DNA from 3 places in the Modestobacter versicolor genome. Region 2 is predicted to be linked to each of the others. Evidence: riboswitches for the same ligand, from Rfam matches in the RefSeq annotation. Region 2 holds a riboswitch; each other region holds the start of a gene.
The links. A riboswitch is a leader RNA that binds a small molecule or an ion and turns the genes downstream of it on or off. The one in region 2 is predicted to bind cyclic di-AMP.
Positions count from the first base shown of each region.

Region 1: linked by a shared signal. The riboswitch ahead of FHX36_RS01460 (LysM peptidoglycan-binding domain-containing protein) and the one ahead of FHX36_RS04325 (VldE C-terminal domain-containing protein) in region 2 are both predicted to bind cyclic di-AMP.
Region 3: linked by a shared signal. The riboswitch ahead of FHX36_RS22515 (C40 family peptidase) and the one ahead of FHX36_RS04325 (VldE C-terminal domain-containing protein) in region 2 are both predicted to bind cyclic di-AMP.

Region 1 is NZ_JACIBU010000001.1:314,678-317,937, reverse strand. Features, by position in the region: gene treY (malto-oligosyltrehalose synthase) at 1-1,112, shown strand, start outside; cyclic di-AMP (ydaO/yuaA leader) riboswitch at 1,314-1,473, shown strand; gene FHX36_RS01460 (LysM peptidoglycan-binding domain-containing protein) at 1,477-2,085, shown strand; gene FHX36_RS01455 (ABC transporter permease) at 2,130-3,260, opposite strand, start outside.
Region 2 is NZ_JACIBU010000001.1:891,071-894,330, forward strand. Features, by position in the region: gene paaK (phenylacetate--CoA ligase PaaK) at 1-190, shown strand, start outside; gene FHX36_RS04310 (TetR/AcrR family transcriptional regulator) at 187-825, shown strand; gene FHX36_RS04315 (hypothetical protein) at 932-1,225, shown strand; gene FHX36_RS04320 (hypothetical protein) at 1,230-1,535, opposite strand; cyclic di-AMP (ydaO/yuaA leader) riboswitch at 1,717-1,868, shown strand; gene FHX36_RS04325 (VldE C-terminal domain-containing protein) at 2,082-2,999, shown strand; gene FHX36_RS04330 (ATP-binding protein) at 3,031-3,260, opposite strand, start outside.
Region 3 is NZ_JACIBU010000001.1:124,797-128,056, forward strand. Features, by position in the region: gene FHX36_RS00580 (DUF5925 domain-containing protein) at 1-684, opposite strand, end outside; gene FHX36_RS22515 (C40 family peptidase) at 804-1,316, opposite strand; cyclic di-AMP (ydaO/yuaA leader) riboswitch at 1,329-1,497, opposite strand; gene FHX36_RS00590 (epoxide hydrolase family protein) at 1,784-2,854, opposite strand; gene FHX36_RS00595 (MFS transporter) at 2,863-3,260, opposite strand, start outside.

The DNA of each region.
Region 1 (3,260 bases), 580 kb from region 2:
CCGTCGACGCGCTGCACCCGCTGCTGGGCACGGCCGGCACCGAGCTGGCCACCCGGTTCGAGCAGACCTCCGGGCCGGTGATGGCCAAGGGCGTCGAGGACAGCGCCTACTACCGGTGGTCGCGGTTCGTGGCGCTCAACGAGGTGGGCGGCGACCCGGCACGGTTCGGGACGACGGTCGAGGCGTTCCACGCCGCGCAGCAGCACCGCCAGGAGGTCAAGCCGGCGTCGATGACGACGCTGTCCACCCACGACACCAAGCGCAGCGAGGACGTCCGGTCGCGGCTGGCCGTGCTGGCCGAGCTGCCCACCGAGTGGGCCGGCCTGGTGCGCGGCTGGACCGGCCGGCACCCGCTGGCCGACCGGTCGCTGGCGCACCTGGTGTGGCAGAACCTGGTCGGCGCCTGGCCGCTGTCCCGGGAGCGGGCGCACGCCTACGTGGAGAAGGCGGCCCGCGAGGCCGGCACCTCGACCACCTGGACCAACCCGGTGCAGGAGTTCGAGGACCAGCTGCACGCCCTGGTCGACGCCGCGTTCGACGACGCGACGACGCACGCGGAGATCGAGCAGTTCGTCGCCCGGATCGCGCCGTTCGGGTACTCGAACTCGCTGTCGCAGAAGCTGCTGCAGCTGACGATGCCCGGCGTCCCGGACGTCTACCAGGGCACCGAGCTCTGGGACTTCTCGCTGGTCGACCCGGACAACCGCCGCCCGGTCGACTACGACCAGCGGCGCAGCCTGCTGGCCCGGCTGGACGAGGGCTGGGTGCCGCCGGTCGACGAGACCGGGGCGGCCAAGCTGCTGGTGGTCTCCCGCGCGTTGCGGCACCGGCGCGACCACCCGGAGGCGTTCACCGGCTACACCCCGGTCGAGGCCACCGGCGCGGCCGCCGACTGCGTGGTCGCCTTCGACCGCGGCGAGGTGGTCACCGTCGCCACCCGGCGCCCGGTGCACCTGGCCGAGGCCGGGTGGGGCGAGACGGCCCTGCACCTGCCGACCGGTGCGTGGCAGGACCTGCTCACCGGCGGCCGGGTCGTCTCGACGGCCGGCGGGGCCCCGCTGGCGGAGGTGCTCGCCCAGCTGCCGGTCGCCCTGCTCGTCCGGGAGCACTGAGGAACGGCACACGGACGGTCACGGGCCGGGGACGCTGCGGCGTTCCCGGCCCGGCCTGTCGGCGGCCGTCCTGCGGGTATGCCCGAGCCCGCTCGCGCAGCGGCTGCGGAACCGGGCGGTCTCGTTGACAGTGGTGCGCGTGCCCGGGCCACACCGGACGGGCACGAGGCACCGGACCGCCCAACCCCGTCCGCCGGTCGCCTGACTCCCGAGTCGAACCAGGACGGGGGCGGGGGAACCACTTCTCCGACGCGTCCGCGCGTCTCGGGGTGAAGCCGCGCCGTGCGCTCCACGCACGGCGGGCCGGGCACGATCAGCCCGAACCCGACAGCTCACCTCGCCGGCGGTGATCGGAGGATCACCCATGTCCGAGCACACCTCGATGACGCGCGCCCGCACCCTGCTGCGCGGCGGCGCCGTCACCCTCGGCGCAGCCGCCGTCGGCATCAGCGTCCTCGCCGCACCGGCGTCGGCCGCGGAGCACGACTGGAGCGGCGTCGCCCAGTGCGAGTCCGGTGGCAACTGGAGCATCAACACCGGCAACGGCTACTACGGCGGGCTGCAGTTCAGCTCGTCGACCTGGTTGGGCTTCGGCGGCGGCGCGTACGCGCCGCGGGCCGACCTGGCCACACCGGCCCAGCAGATCGAGATCGCCGAGGCGGTCCTGGTCGGCCAGGGCATCGGTGCCTGGCCGACCTGCGGCAAGTACCTGACCGGGGGCAGCACGCCCGCGGCGTCCGCACCGGCCGCCGCGGCACCGGCACCGGCACCGGCTCCCGCACCCGCTCCGGCGGCCGCGGCACCGGCGTCGTCGGGCCAGTCGTCCGGCGGCACGTACACCGTCCGCCGCGGCGACACCCTCGCCAAGATCGCCAAGGCCCACGGCATGACCTGGCGTGAGCTGTACGCGCAGAACCGGTCGACGGTGAAGAACCCGAACACGATCTACGTCGGGCAGCGCCTGGCGCTGTGACGCACTGAGCGAGCGGCCGGGGACGTCCTCCCCGGCCGCTCCGCTCAGAACCGGATCGCGTCGATGACCTTGACCCGGACGGCGATCAGCGCCGGCACCAGCCCGGCGAGCGCACCGACCGCGGTCGCCGCGATCAGCCCCTCCACCGCCGCGGACACCGGGAAGCCCGGGGCGTCGACCAGCGGGATCCCGCCGGCCAGCCACCGCTCCAGCGGCAGGTTCCGCACCACCGCCACCGACAGCGCGACCGCCGCCAGGCCGGCCAGCGCCGTCGCGACGACGCTCTCCAGCACCACCGCGGAGAACACCCGCGCCGACGTCGCCCCGAACGAGCGCCGGACGCCGATCTCCCGGATCCGCTGGCGCACCGTGACCAGGCCGATGTTCAGCACGCCGAGCCCGCCGAGGGCCAGCACCACCAGCCCGGCCGCTCGCACCGCCATCCGCAGCTTGGCGATGGTGCTCTCCAGGTTCTCCGGGTCGGCCCGGAAGGCCTGCACCTCCGCGCCGGGCAGCAGCCGGGCCAGGTCGGTCTGCACCGCCTCGGTGACCGCGTCGGCCTGCGCCGAGGGCACCCACAGCTCGAGGCTGGGCGGTGACCAGTACCCCGCCGAGCCGGTCGCCGCGGCGCCGTCCCCGGCCGACTCGTCGATCCGGTAGGCGGTCGGGTAGCCGGAGTTCCACCTCGCCACCCCGACGATGGTGGCCAGCACCGGCTGCGGCCCGCCGATCACCACGGTCGGCCGGCTGCTCAGGTCGGCCACGCCGAGCATGCCGAGGAAGTCCTCGTTCACCACCAGCGCCGGCGACATGCTCTCCCGGTCGCCGGCCCGGAACCAGCGCCCCTCGACCGGCTGGATCCGGTGCAGCGGCCCGTAGGAGGGCGAGACGCGGATGGTGTCGATCGTCTGGGTGCCGCCGGGCATCCGGTACAGCGCCTGGCCGTAGGCCGTGGTGGCGACCGCCTCCGCCGGCATGCCGTACCGGGCGACCAGTGCGTCCACCCCCGCCTCCCACTCGGCCTGGGGCAGGGTGCCGGTCATCGGGTCGTAGGCCTGCACCGAGATCGTCGCGGTGCGGCCGCCGCTGGCCTCGGCCTGCTCCTGCTGCACCTGGGCGGCCATCTCCCCCAGCGCGGTCACCGTCGTCATCGCCAGCACGGCGAGGAACACCCC
Region 2 (3,260 bases):
CCTCACCGTGCACGTCGAGGCCCGCCCGGACTGCCCGGCCGACCGTCGCGGTCCGGCCGCCCGCGAGGTCGAGCAGGCGGTCAAGGACACGATCGGCACCAGCGTCGAGGTGGACGTCGTCGACCCGGAGACGCTGGCCCGGTCGGTGGGCAAGCTGCAGCGCCTCACCGACCGCCGGGAGCGCGGGTGACCGCCGTCCCGGCGCGGCGGGGGAGGCCGGGGCACTCGCTGGACTCGCTGCTGGACGTCGCTGTGGCGGTGTTCAACGAGCGCGGCTACGAGGCGACCAGCATGGACGAGCTGGCCGCCCGGCTCGGCGTCACCAAGTCCGCGATCTACCACCACGTGCCCAGCAAGGTCGAGCTGCTGCGGTTGGCCCTGGACCGCGCGCTGGACGCGCTCTTCGCCGTCCTCGACGAACCCGGCGCCACGTCCGGGCCGGCCATCGACCGGCTGGAGCACGTCGTCCGCGGCTCGGTGCGGGTGCTGACCACCCACCTGCCCGTCGTCACCCTGCTGCTGCGGGTGCGGGGCAACTCCGAGGTCGAGACCCAGGCGCTGCGCCGCCGGCGGGAGTTCGACCGGGTCGTCACCGACCTGGTCCGCGCCGCGGAGGAGGAGGGCGACGTGCGGCCCGACGTCGACCCGGCGGTCACCAGCCGGCTGCTGTTCGGCACCGTCAACTCGCTCACCGAGTGGTACCGGCCCGGGCGCGGGCTGGACGCCGACGCGCTGGCCGACGCGCTCGTCACCACCACCTTCAGCGGTCTGCGCACGGCCGCCCGCCCGGCCGCCGGCCCGGTCGCCGCGGAGCGGGGCCGCTGACCGACGTGTCGGCTTGCGGCTCGCCCGGCAGGAGCGGGACCGTTCCGGGACCGTCGCGGACCCACGGGGACCGGAACCACCGCGACCGCCCTGGGGGTGAGTCGGGATGTGGGAGCTGGCAGGGATCGCGGTGGCCTTCCTGGCCGTCTCGGTCGGCGTGGCCGCGCTGGCCCGCCGGACGACGGCCCGCTGGGAGCGGGAACGCGAACGGCGCGCCGAGCGGGCCCGCCGGCGGGCGGTGACCGACCCACCGGTCGGTGCCCGCGGCCGGCGCGAGGGGCACCGGCCCGGCGCGGCACTGCCGCGGCTGGCCCGGCACCTCGCCCAGCGGACGTCGTCCCGGCCGCCGGGCCGCTCCGGTGCGCAGCGCCCCGGCGGCGGGGTAGACCCCCCGGACTGAGCGGTCAGCGGTCCCGGGCCGCGGCCAGCAACCGCTCGACCTGCGGGGAGCGGCGGACGACGACCGGCCGCCCGGCGGACGCGGCCGCGTCCAGGTGGTCCAGCAGCAGGTCGAGCGCCGGTCCCGACAGGTGGGTGACCGAGCCGGTGTCGATGGCCTCGACCCGCGCCGGCTCGCGGCCGTAGCGGCGGAGGAAGGCGTCGACGGCGGCTCCGTCGACCTCGCCGGCCAGGCAGAGCACCCGCCCACCGGCGGTGTTGAACAGCCGGACGACGCCCCGCACGCCGGGGCCCGCGCTGGGCAGCGTCACCGGTCCAGTCTCGCCCCCCGGTCCGGCTCCGGCGAGCCCGGGCACCGCTCCTGGGGCCGGCAGCGCGACCCCCGCGACGCTCGTCACTCGACGAAATCCGCTGCGGATGATTGTCACGACTGCATAACGCCGTTACCTTTGCTGCGTCGGTTCGGTCATCACGTCCCCGTCCGGGGAGCCCGAGCAGACGCCGCCGAGTCGCCCTCCGGGGCGAGCCGGGGACCCACCGCACAACTGGGGTGAATCCAGCTCCCGGGCACCTGCCCGGAGCCGGTAGGGCTGCTTCCCGCCCGAACCCGTCAGCTAACTCGGTAGGCGGCGACCGGAAGAAGTGGAGAGCCGCCGGATGGCGTGCCCCTGTACCGCGCTGCCCAGCACGACCCTCCGCACCGGGGTGCGCCCCCGCACCTGACGCCGCTGCCCGCCGGTGACCCGCTCCCGGCGCCCGGCATGCCGGCCCCACCCCGCTGCACGGACCACCACCGCAGCCCGCCGCCCTCCGGGGCGCCGGCGCCGCGCCCGCACACCCTCGGAGCACCTCTCCCCATGGCACCCCGCACCACCACCTCCGGCCGCGCTGCCGCCCGCCGCGACCGGGCCTCCTCCGGCCATCGCCGCCCGCCCGCCGGCGTCCGCCGTCCGAGCCTCCTGCTCGGCGCCGCCGCGGCCGGGGCCGTGCTGGTCAACGTCCTCGTCGGCGCCGAGCCCGCCGCCCACGCCGAGGCCGGGGCGTCCGAGCAGCTCAGCGTGGCCGAGCAGCTCGGCCTGACCTCGCAGACCTCGACCGCCACCGACGCCCCGGACCTGGCACCGCTCGAGGAGCTGGCCGCCAGCCGCAGCAGCCGCGAGGCGGCGCAGACCGCCGCGCAGGCGTCGCAGGCTGCCGCCGACCAGGCGGTGCTCGACCAGCAGCGGGCCGCCGCGGAGGCCGAGGCCGCCCGGGTCGCCGCCGAGGCGGCCGCCGCCGCGCAGGCCGCCGCAGCAGCCGAGGCCGCGGAGGCAGCCGAGGCCGCGGAGGCCTCGGCAGCGCAGGCCGCCCCGACCGCCGCGGAGCGGGCCGAGAAGCCCGCGGCGACCAGCGGCGCCGCCCTGGCGACCGCGGTCGCGAAGATCACCAACAGCTCGGGCAGCGTCAAGCCCGTCGTGCAGGCTGCCGCCAACGCGGTCGTCTCCAACGTCCCGGGCGCGGCCGGCATCACCCTCGGCGGCACCCGGCCCAGCGCCACCGACCCCGGCGGCCACCCGTCCGGCCTCGCGCTGGACTACATGGTGATGACCAACAGCGCCCTGGGTGACGCGATCACGCAGTACCACATCGACCACTGGGACGAGCTGGGCGTGGAGTACATCATCTGGGAGCAGCGGATGCTCAGCTCGCCGGGTGGCTCGTGGAAGGCGATGGAGGACCGCGGGGGCACGACCGCGAACCACTACGACCACGTGCACGTGAACTACCAGGGCTGACCCGGCCGGGTCCGGCTGGACCCCTGCCGGGTCAGGCGGGGGCCAGCACCGCCCAGACGTGCTTGCGCCCGCCGTCGCTGCACCAGCCGTAGGCCGTCGTCAGGTCGGCGACCATCCGCAGCCCGAGCCCGCCGCGGGCGGGGTCCCGGTCGGGGTCCGGGTGCGGCGGGACGGTGGCCGCGGCGTCGGACACCACCAGCAGCCAGGACGACGCCGTGCGGCGGACCAGCCCGGCCACGGGAGCCCGGCCGTGCCGCAGCG
Region 3 (3,260 bases), 770 kb from region 2:
GCCGCCGGCCACCTCCAGCAGGTACTGCGGGTTGGCGAAGAGCTGCTCGGGGTCGGTGACGTAGTGCGTCTCGCACCAGTCCGACCACTGCCGGCTCAGCGCCCGCACCGCGGTGGTCTTGCCGGTGCCCGGCGCGCCGTGCCACAGCACCAGCCGCCCACTGCGGCCGCGCACGTCCGACAGCCGCATCAGCGGCGCGAGCCCCGCCGCCGTCTCGCCGGTGTAGTTCGCCTGCACCGCCGCCCAGCCCGGTGCCGCGACCGTGCGGCTGGACTCGACCGGGTGGTCGCCGGAACCGGACCAGAAGCGCATCCGCACCGACCCGTCGGGGACGGCGACCGCGGCCCGGGCGGCGCCCACGACCTGCACGAGGGTCGCCTCGACCTCGGCGAGGTCCGGGCCGACGACGGAGACGTTGCTGATGCCCCAGCGCACCGAGATGTGCACGATGCCGCCGCCGACGTCGGCGAGGACCGCGCGCCACTTCTCGGCGCGCTGGTCCAGCCGGACGCGCGCACCGGCGGGCAGCAGCGAGCCCAGGTCCTCGATGGCCCCGGGGACCTCGGCCGCCCGGTGGTACGGCATGGCGCCGTTCCACTGCGCCTGGAGCAGCACGGCGTCGCTGATGTCCTCGACGTCGTTCAGCGAGAGGCTGGGGACGACGCCGTCCGGGGCGGGGGTCACGCGGGTCTCCTGTTCGAGCGGCAACGAGCCTGCCGGACGGTACGGGGCAGGTCGGACGGTCTCGACCCGTTTCCCGGTCCCGGGGGCCGCAGCACGCAGCCCCCGGGACGGGTGCGCGGTCAGGCCAGGCGGCGGGCGGAGTTGAAGCCGCCCATCAGGTCGACGTCGACCACGCTGACGACGGAGCCGCTGGTCGGTGCGTGCACCATCTGCCCGTTGCCGATGTAGATGCCGACGTGGCTGACCGGGCTGTAGAAGAACACCAGGTCACCGGGCTGCAGGTCGGCGCGGGCGACCGGCGTGCCCAGCGTCGACTGCATCCGCGACGAGTGCGGCAGCGAGATGCCGGCGGCGGCGTAGGCGAACTGGGTGAGGCCCGAGCAGTCGAAGGAGTCCGGGCCGGCCCCGGCCCAGACGTAGGGCTTGCCCTGCTGGGCCAGCGCGGTGTCGACGGCGACCTGGGTCGCCGCGGTGGGGGCGGCGACGGAGGCCACCGGGGCGGCGACCGGGGCGGCGGGGCCACCGGAGGCCTGGGCGGTCATCGGGGTCAGCACCAGACCGGCGCCGGTGAGCAGGGCGATGAGCGCCCCGCGGCCGGAACGGGCAGGGCGGGGGCGTGCGGACGTGCGCATGAGCGGTGCTCCTGGTTCTCCGGAACCGCCTACCGAGTTAGCTGACGGGTTCGGGCGGGGGAACTCGCCCGGCCGGCCCGCACCTGCGTGCGGGTCGCGCTTCACCCCAGGACTGCGATGGGTCCCCGGTCCGGGCACGCGCTGCCTTGCTCGGCAGCGCCCGGTTCGGCGGTGCCCGACGGGTGTCACCACGGGGGGCGGCGACGTCGTCCCCGGCAGGCGCGACGAACGTAAGCGCGGCCGCGAGGGGCTGCTGGCGCACTCTCGGTGACCGCCACGGCGGCGCCACGCCCGGCCGTCGAGGCCGTCCGGGCGACTCGCCGGACGCGACCTGCGAGCCGTTCCGCCGGGCCCGTGCTCACTCCGGGTGACCCTGCTGTGCAGCCCTGCTCGACCCATCTGCCAGTGCCTGCGCGTGGCTGGACGCTGCGTCACCGGAGGACGACAGGCCGCCGTCGGGTGCGGGCTCAGGCCAGGGCCAGGGCCTCGCGGACGCCGGCCACGAACTCCTCGGGGCGCTCCCAGGCGGCGAAGTGCCCGCCGGCGGTCTCGTCGCGCCAGCCGCGCAGGTCGAACAGCCGCTCGGCGACCGACCGCGGCGACCGCACGAGCTCGCCGGGGAACTGCTGCACCACGGTCGGCACGTCGATCCGCTCGAACGGCGGGCTCTGCTTGGCGTAGGGGGCGAACGACGTCCCGATCGACCCGGAGACCCAGTACGCGGTGACCCAGGTGAGCAGCTCGTCGCGGGTGAAGACCTGCTCGACGTCCCCGCCGCAGTCGCTCCAGCTGCGCAGCTTCTCCACGATCCAGGCGGCGAGGCCGGCGGGGGAGTCGCCGAGCGCGACCGCGAGGGTGTGCGGCTTGGTCGCGTGCTCGTGCATGTAGCCGCCCTCCGCCGCGCGCCACTGCGTCACCCGCTCGCGGAGGTCGCGCTCCTCGTCGCTCGCCGGCTCGGAGGTGAACGCGGCGAACAGCGGCACGTCGGTGAGGTGCAGCGCGGCGACGTCGTCGGGCCGGTGGAGCGCCAGCGACGTCGCGACGAAGCGGCCGATGTCGCCGCCCGAGACGACGTAGCGGTCGTAGCCGAGCTCGGTCATCGCGGCGGCCACGTACGGGGCCATCTCCGCCGAGGAGAGGTCCCGCTCCGGCAGCGGGGCGGCGAACGGGTAGCCGGGCAGCGCCGGGACGACCACGTGGACGTCGGTCAGCAGCGGCAGCACCCGCTCGTACCGAAGCACTGAGTCGGGCCAGCCGTGCAGCAGGACGACGGCGGGGGCGGCCGGGTCGGCAGCGCGCTGGTGCACCACCCGCAGCCCGCCGGCCAGCTGCCACGGGAGCGCGCGGATCCGCTCCTCGTGCGGCCGCCAGTCGTACTCCCCGGCCCAGGAGGCGAGCAGCTCGGCCAGGTAGCCGGGCTCGGTGCCGCGGTCCCAGCCGTGCTCCCCGGTGCCCTCGACCGCGCGGTACGCCCGGAGGCGGGCCCGCAGGTCGTCGAGGACTGCCTGGTCGGTGCGCGGGGGAGCAGCGTCGTCCATGGCGGCGATCATGCCGGGCCGCGGTCGTCGCCGCTCCCGACCGAGCGCTCGGGTCCGCGGGCGAGGACGACGACGAGCAGCACTCCCGTCACCGCGACGCCGGCCCACATCGCCTGCTGCCAGCCGTCGACGAACGCCTCCTGGGCTGCCCGGACCGCCGCCCCGGACTCCCCGCCCACTGCGAGCGCGTTGGCCACCCCGGCCCGGGCGGCCTCCGCGGCGCCGTCCGGCAGGTCGACCGCGTCGGCCAGCCGGGACTCCACGGAGCTGCGGTAGCCGGCGGACAACACCGCGCCGAGCAGCGCGACGCCGAGCGCGGTGCCGAGCTCGCGGGTGACGTCGTTGAGCGCCGAGGCGACGCCCTGGCGCTCGCGCGGCAGCGCGCTGGTGATCGCCTCGGTGGACG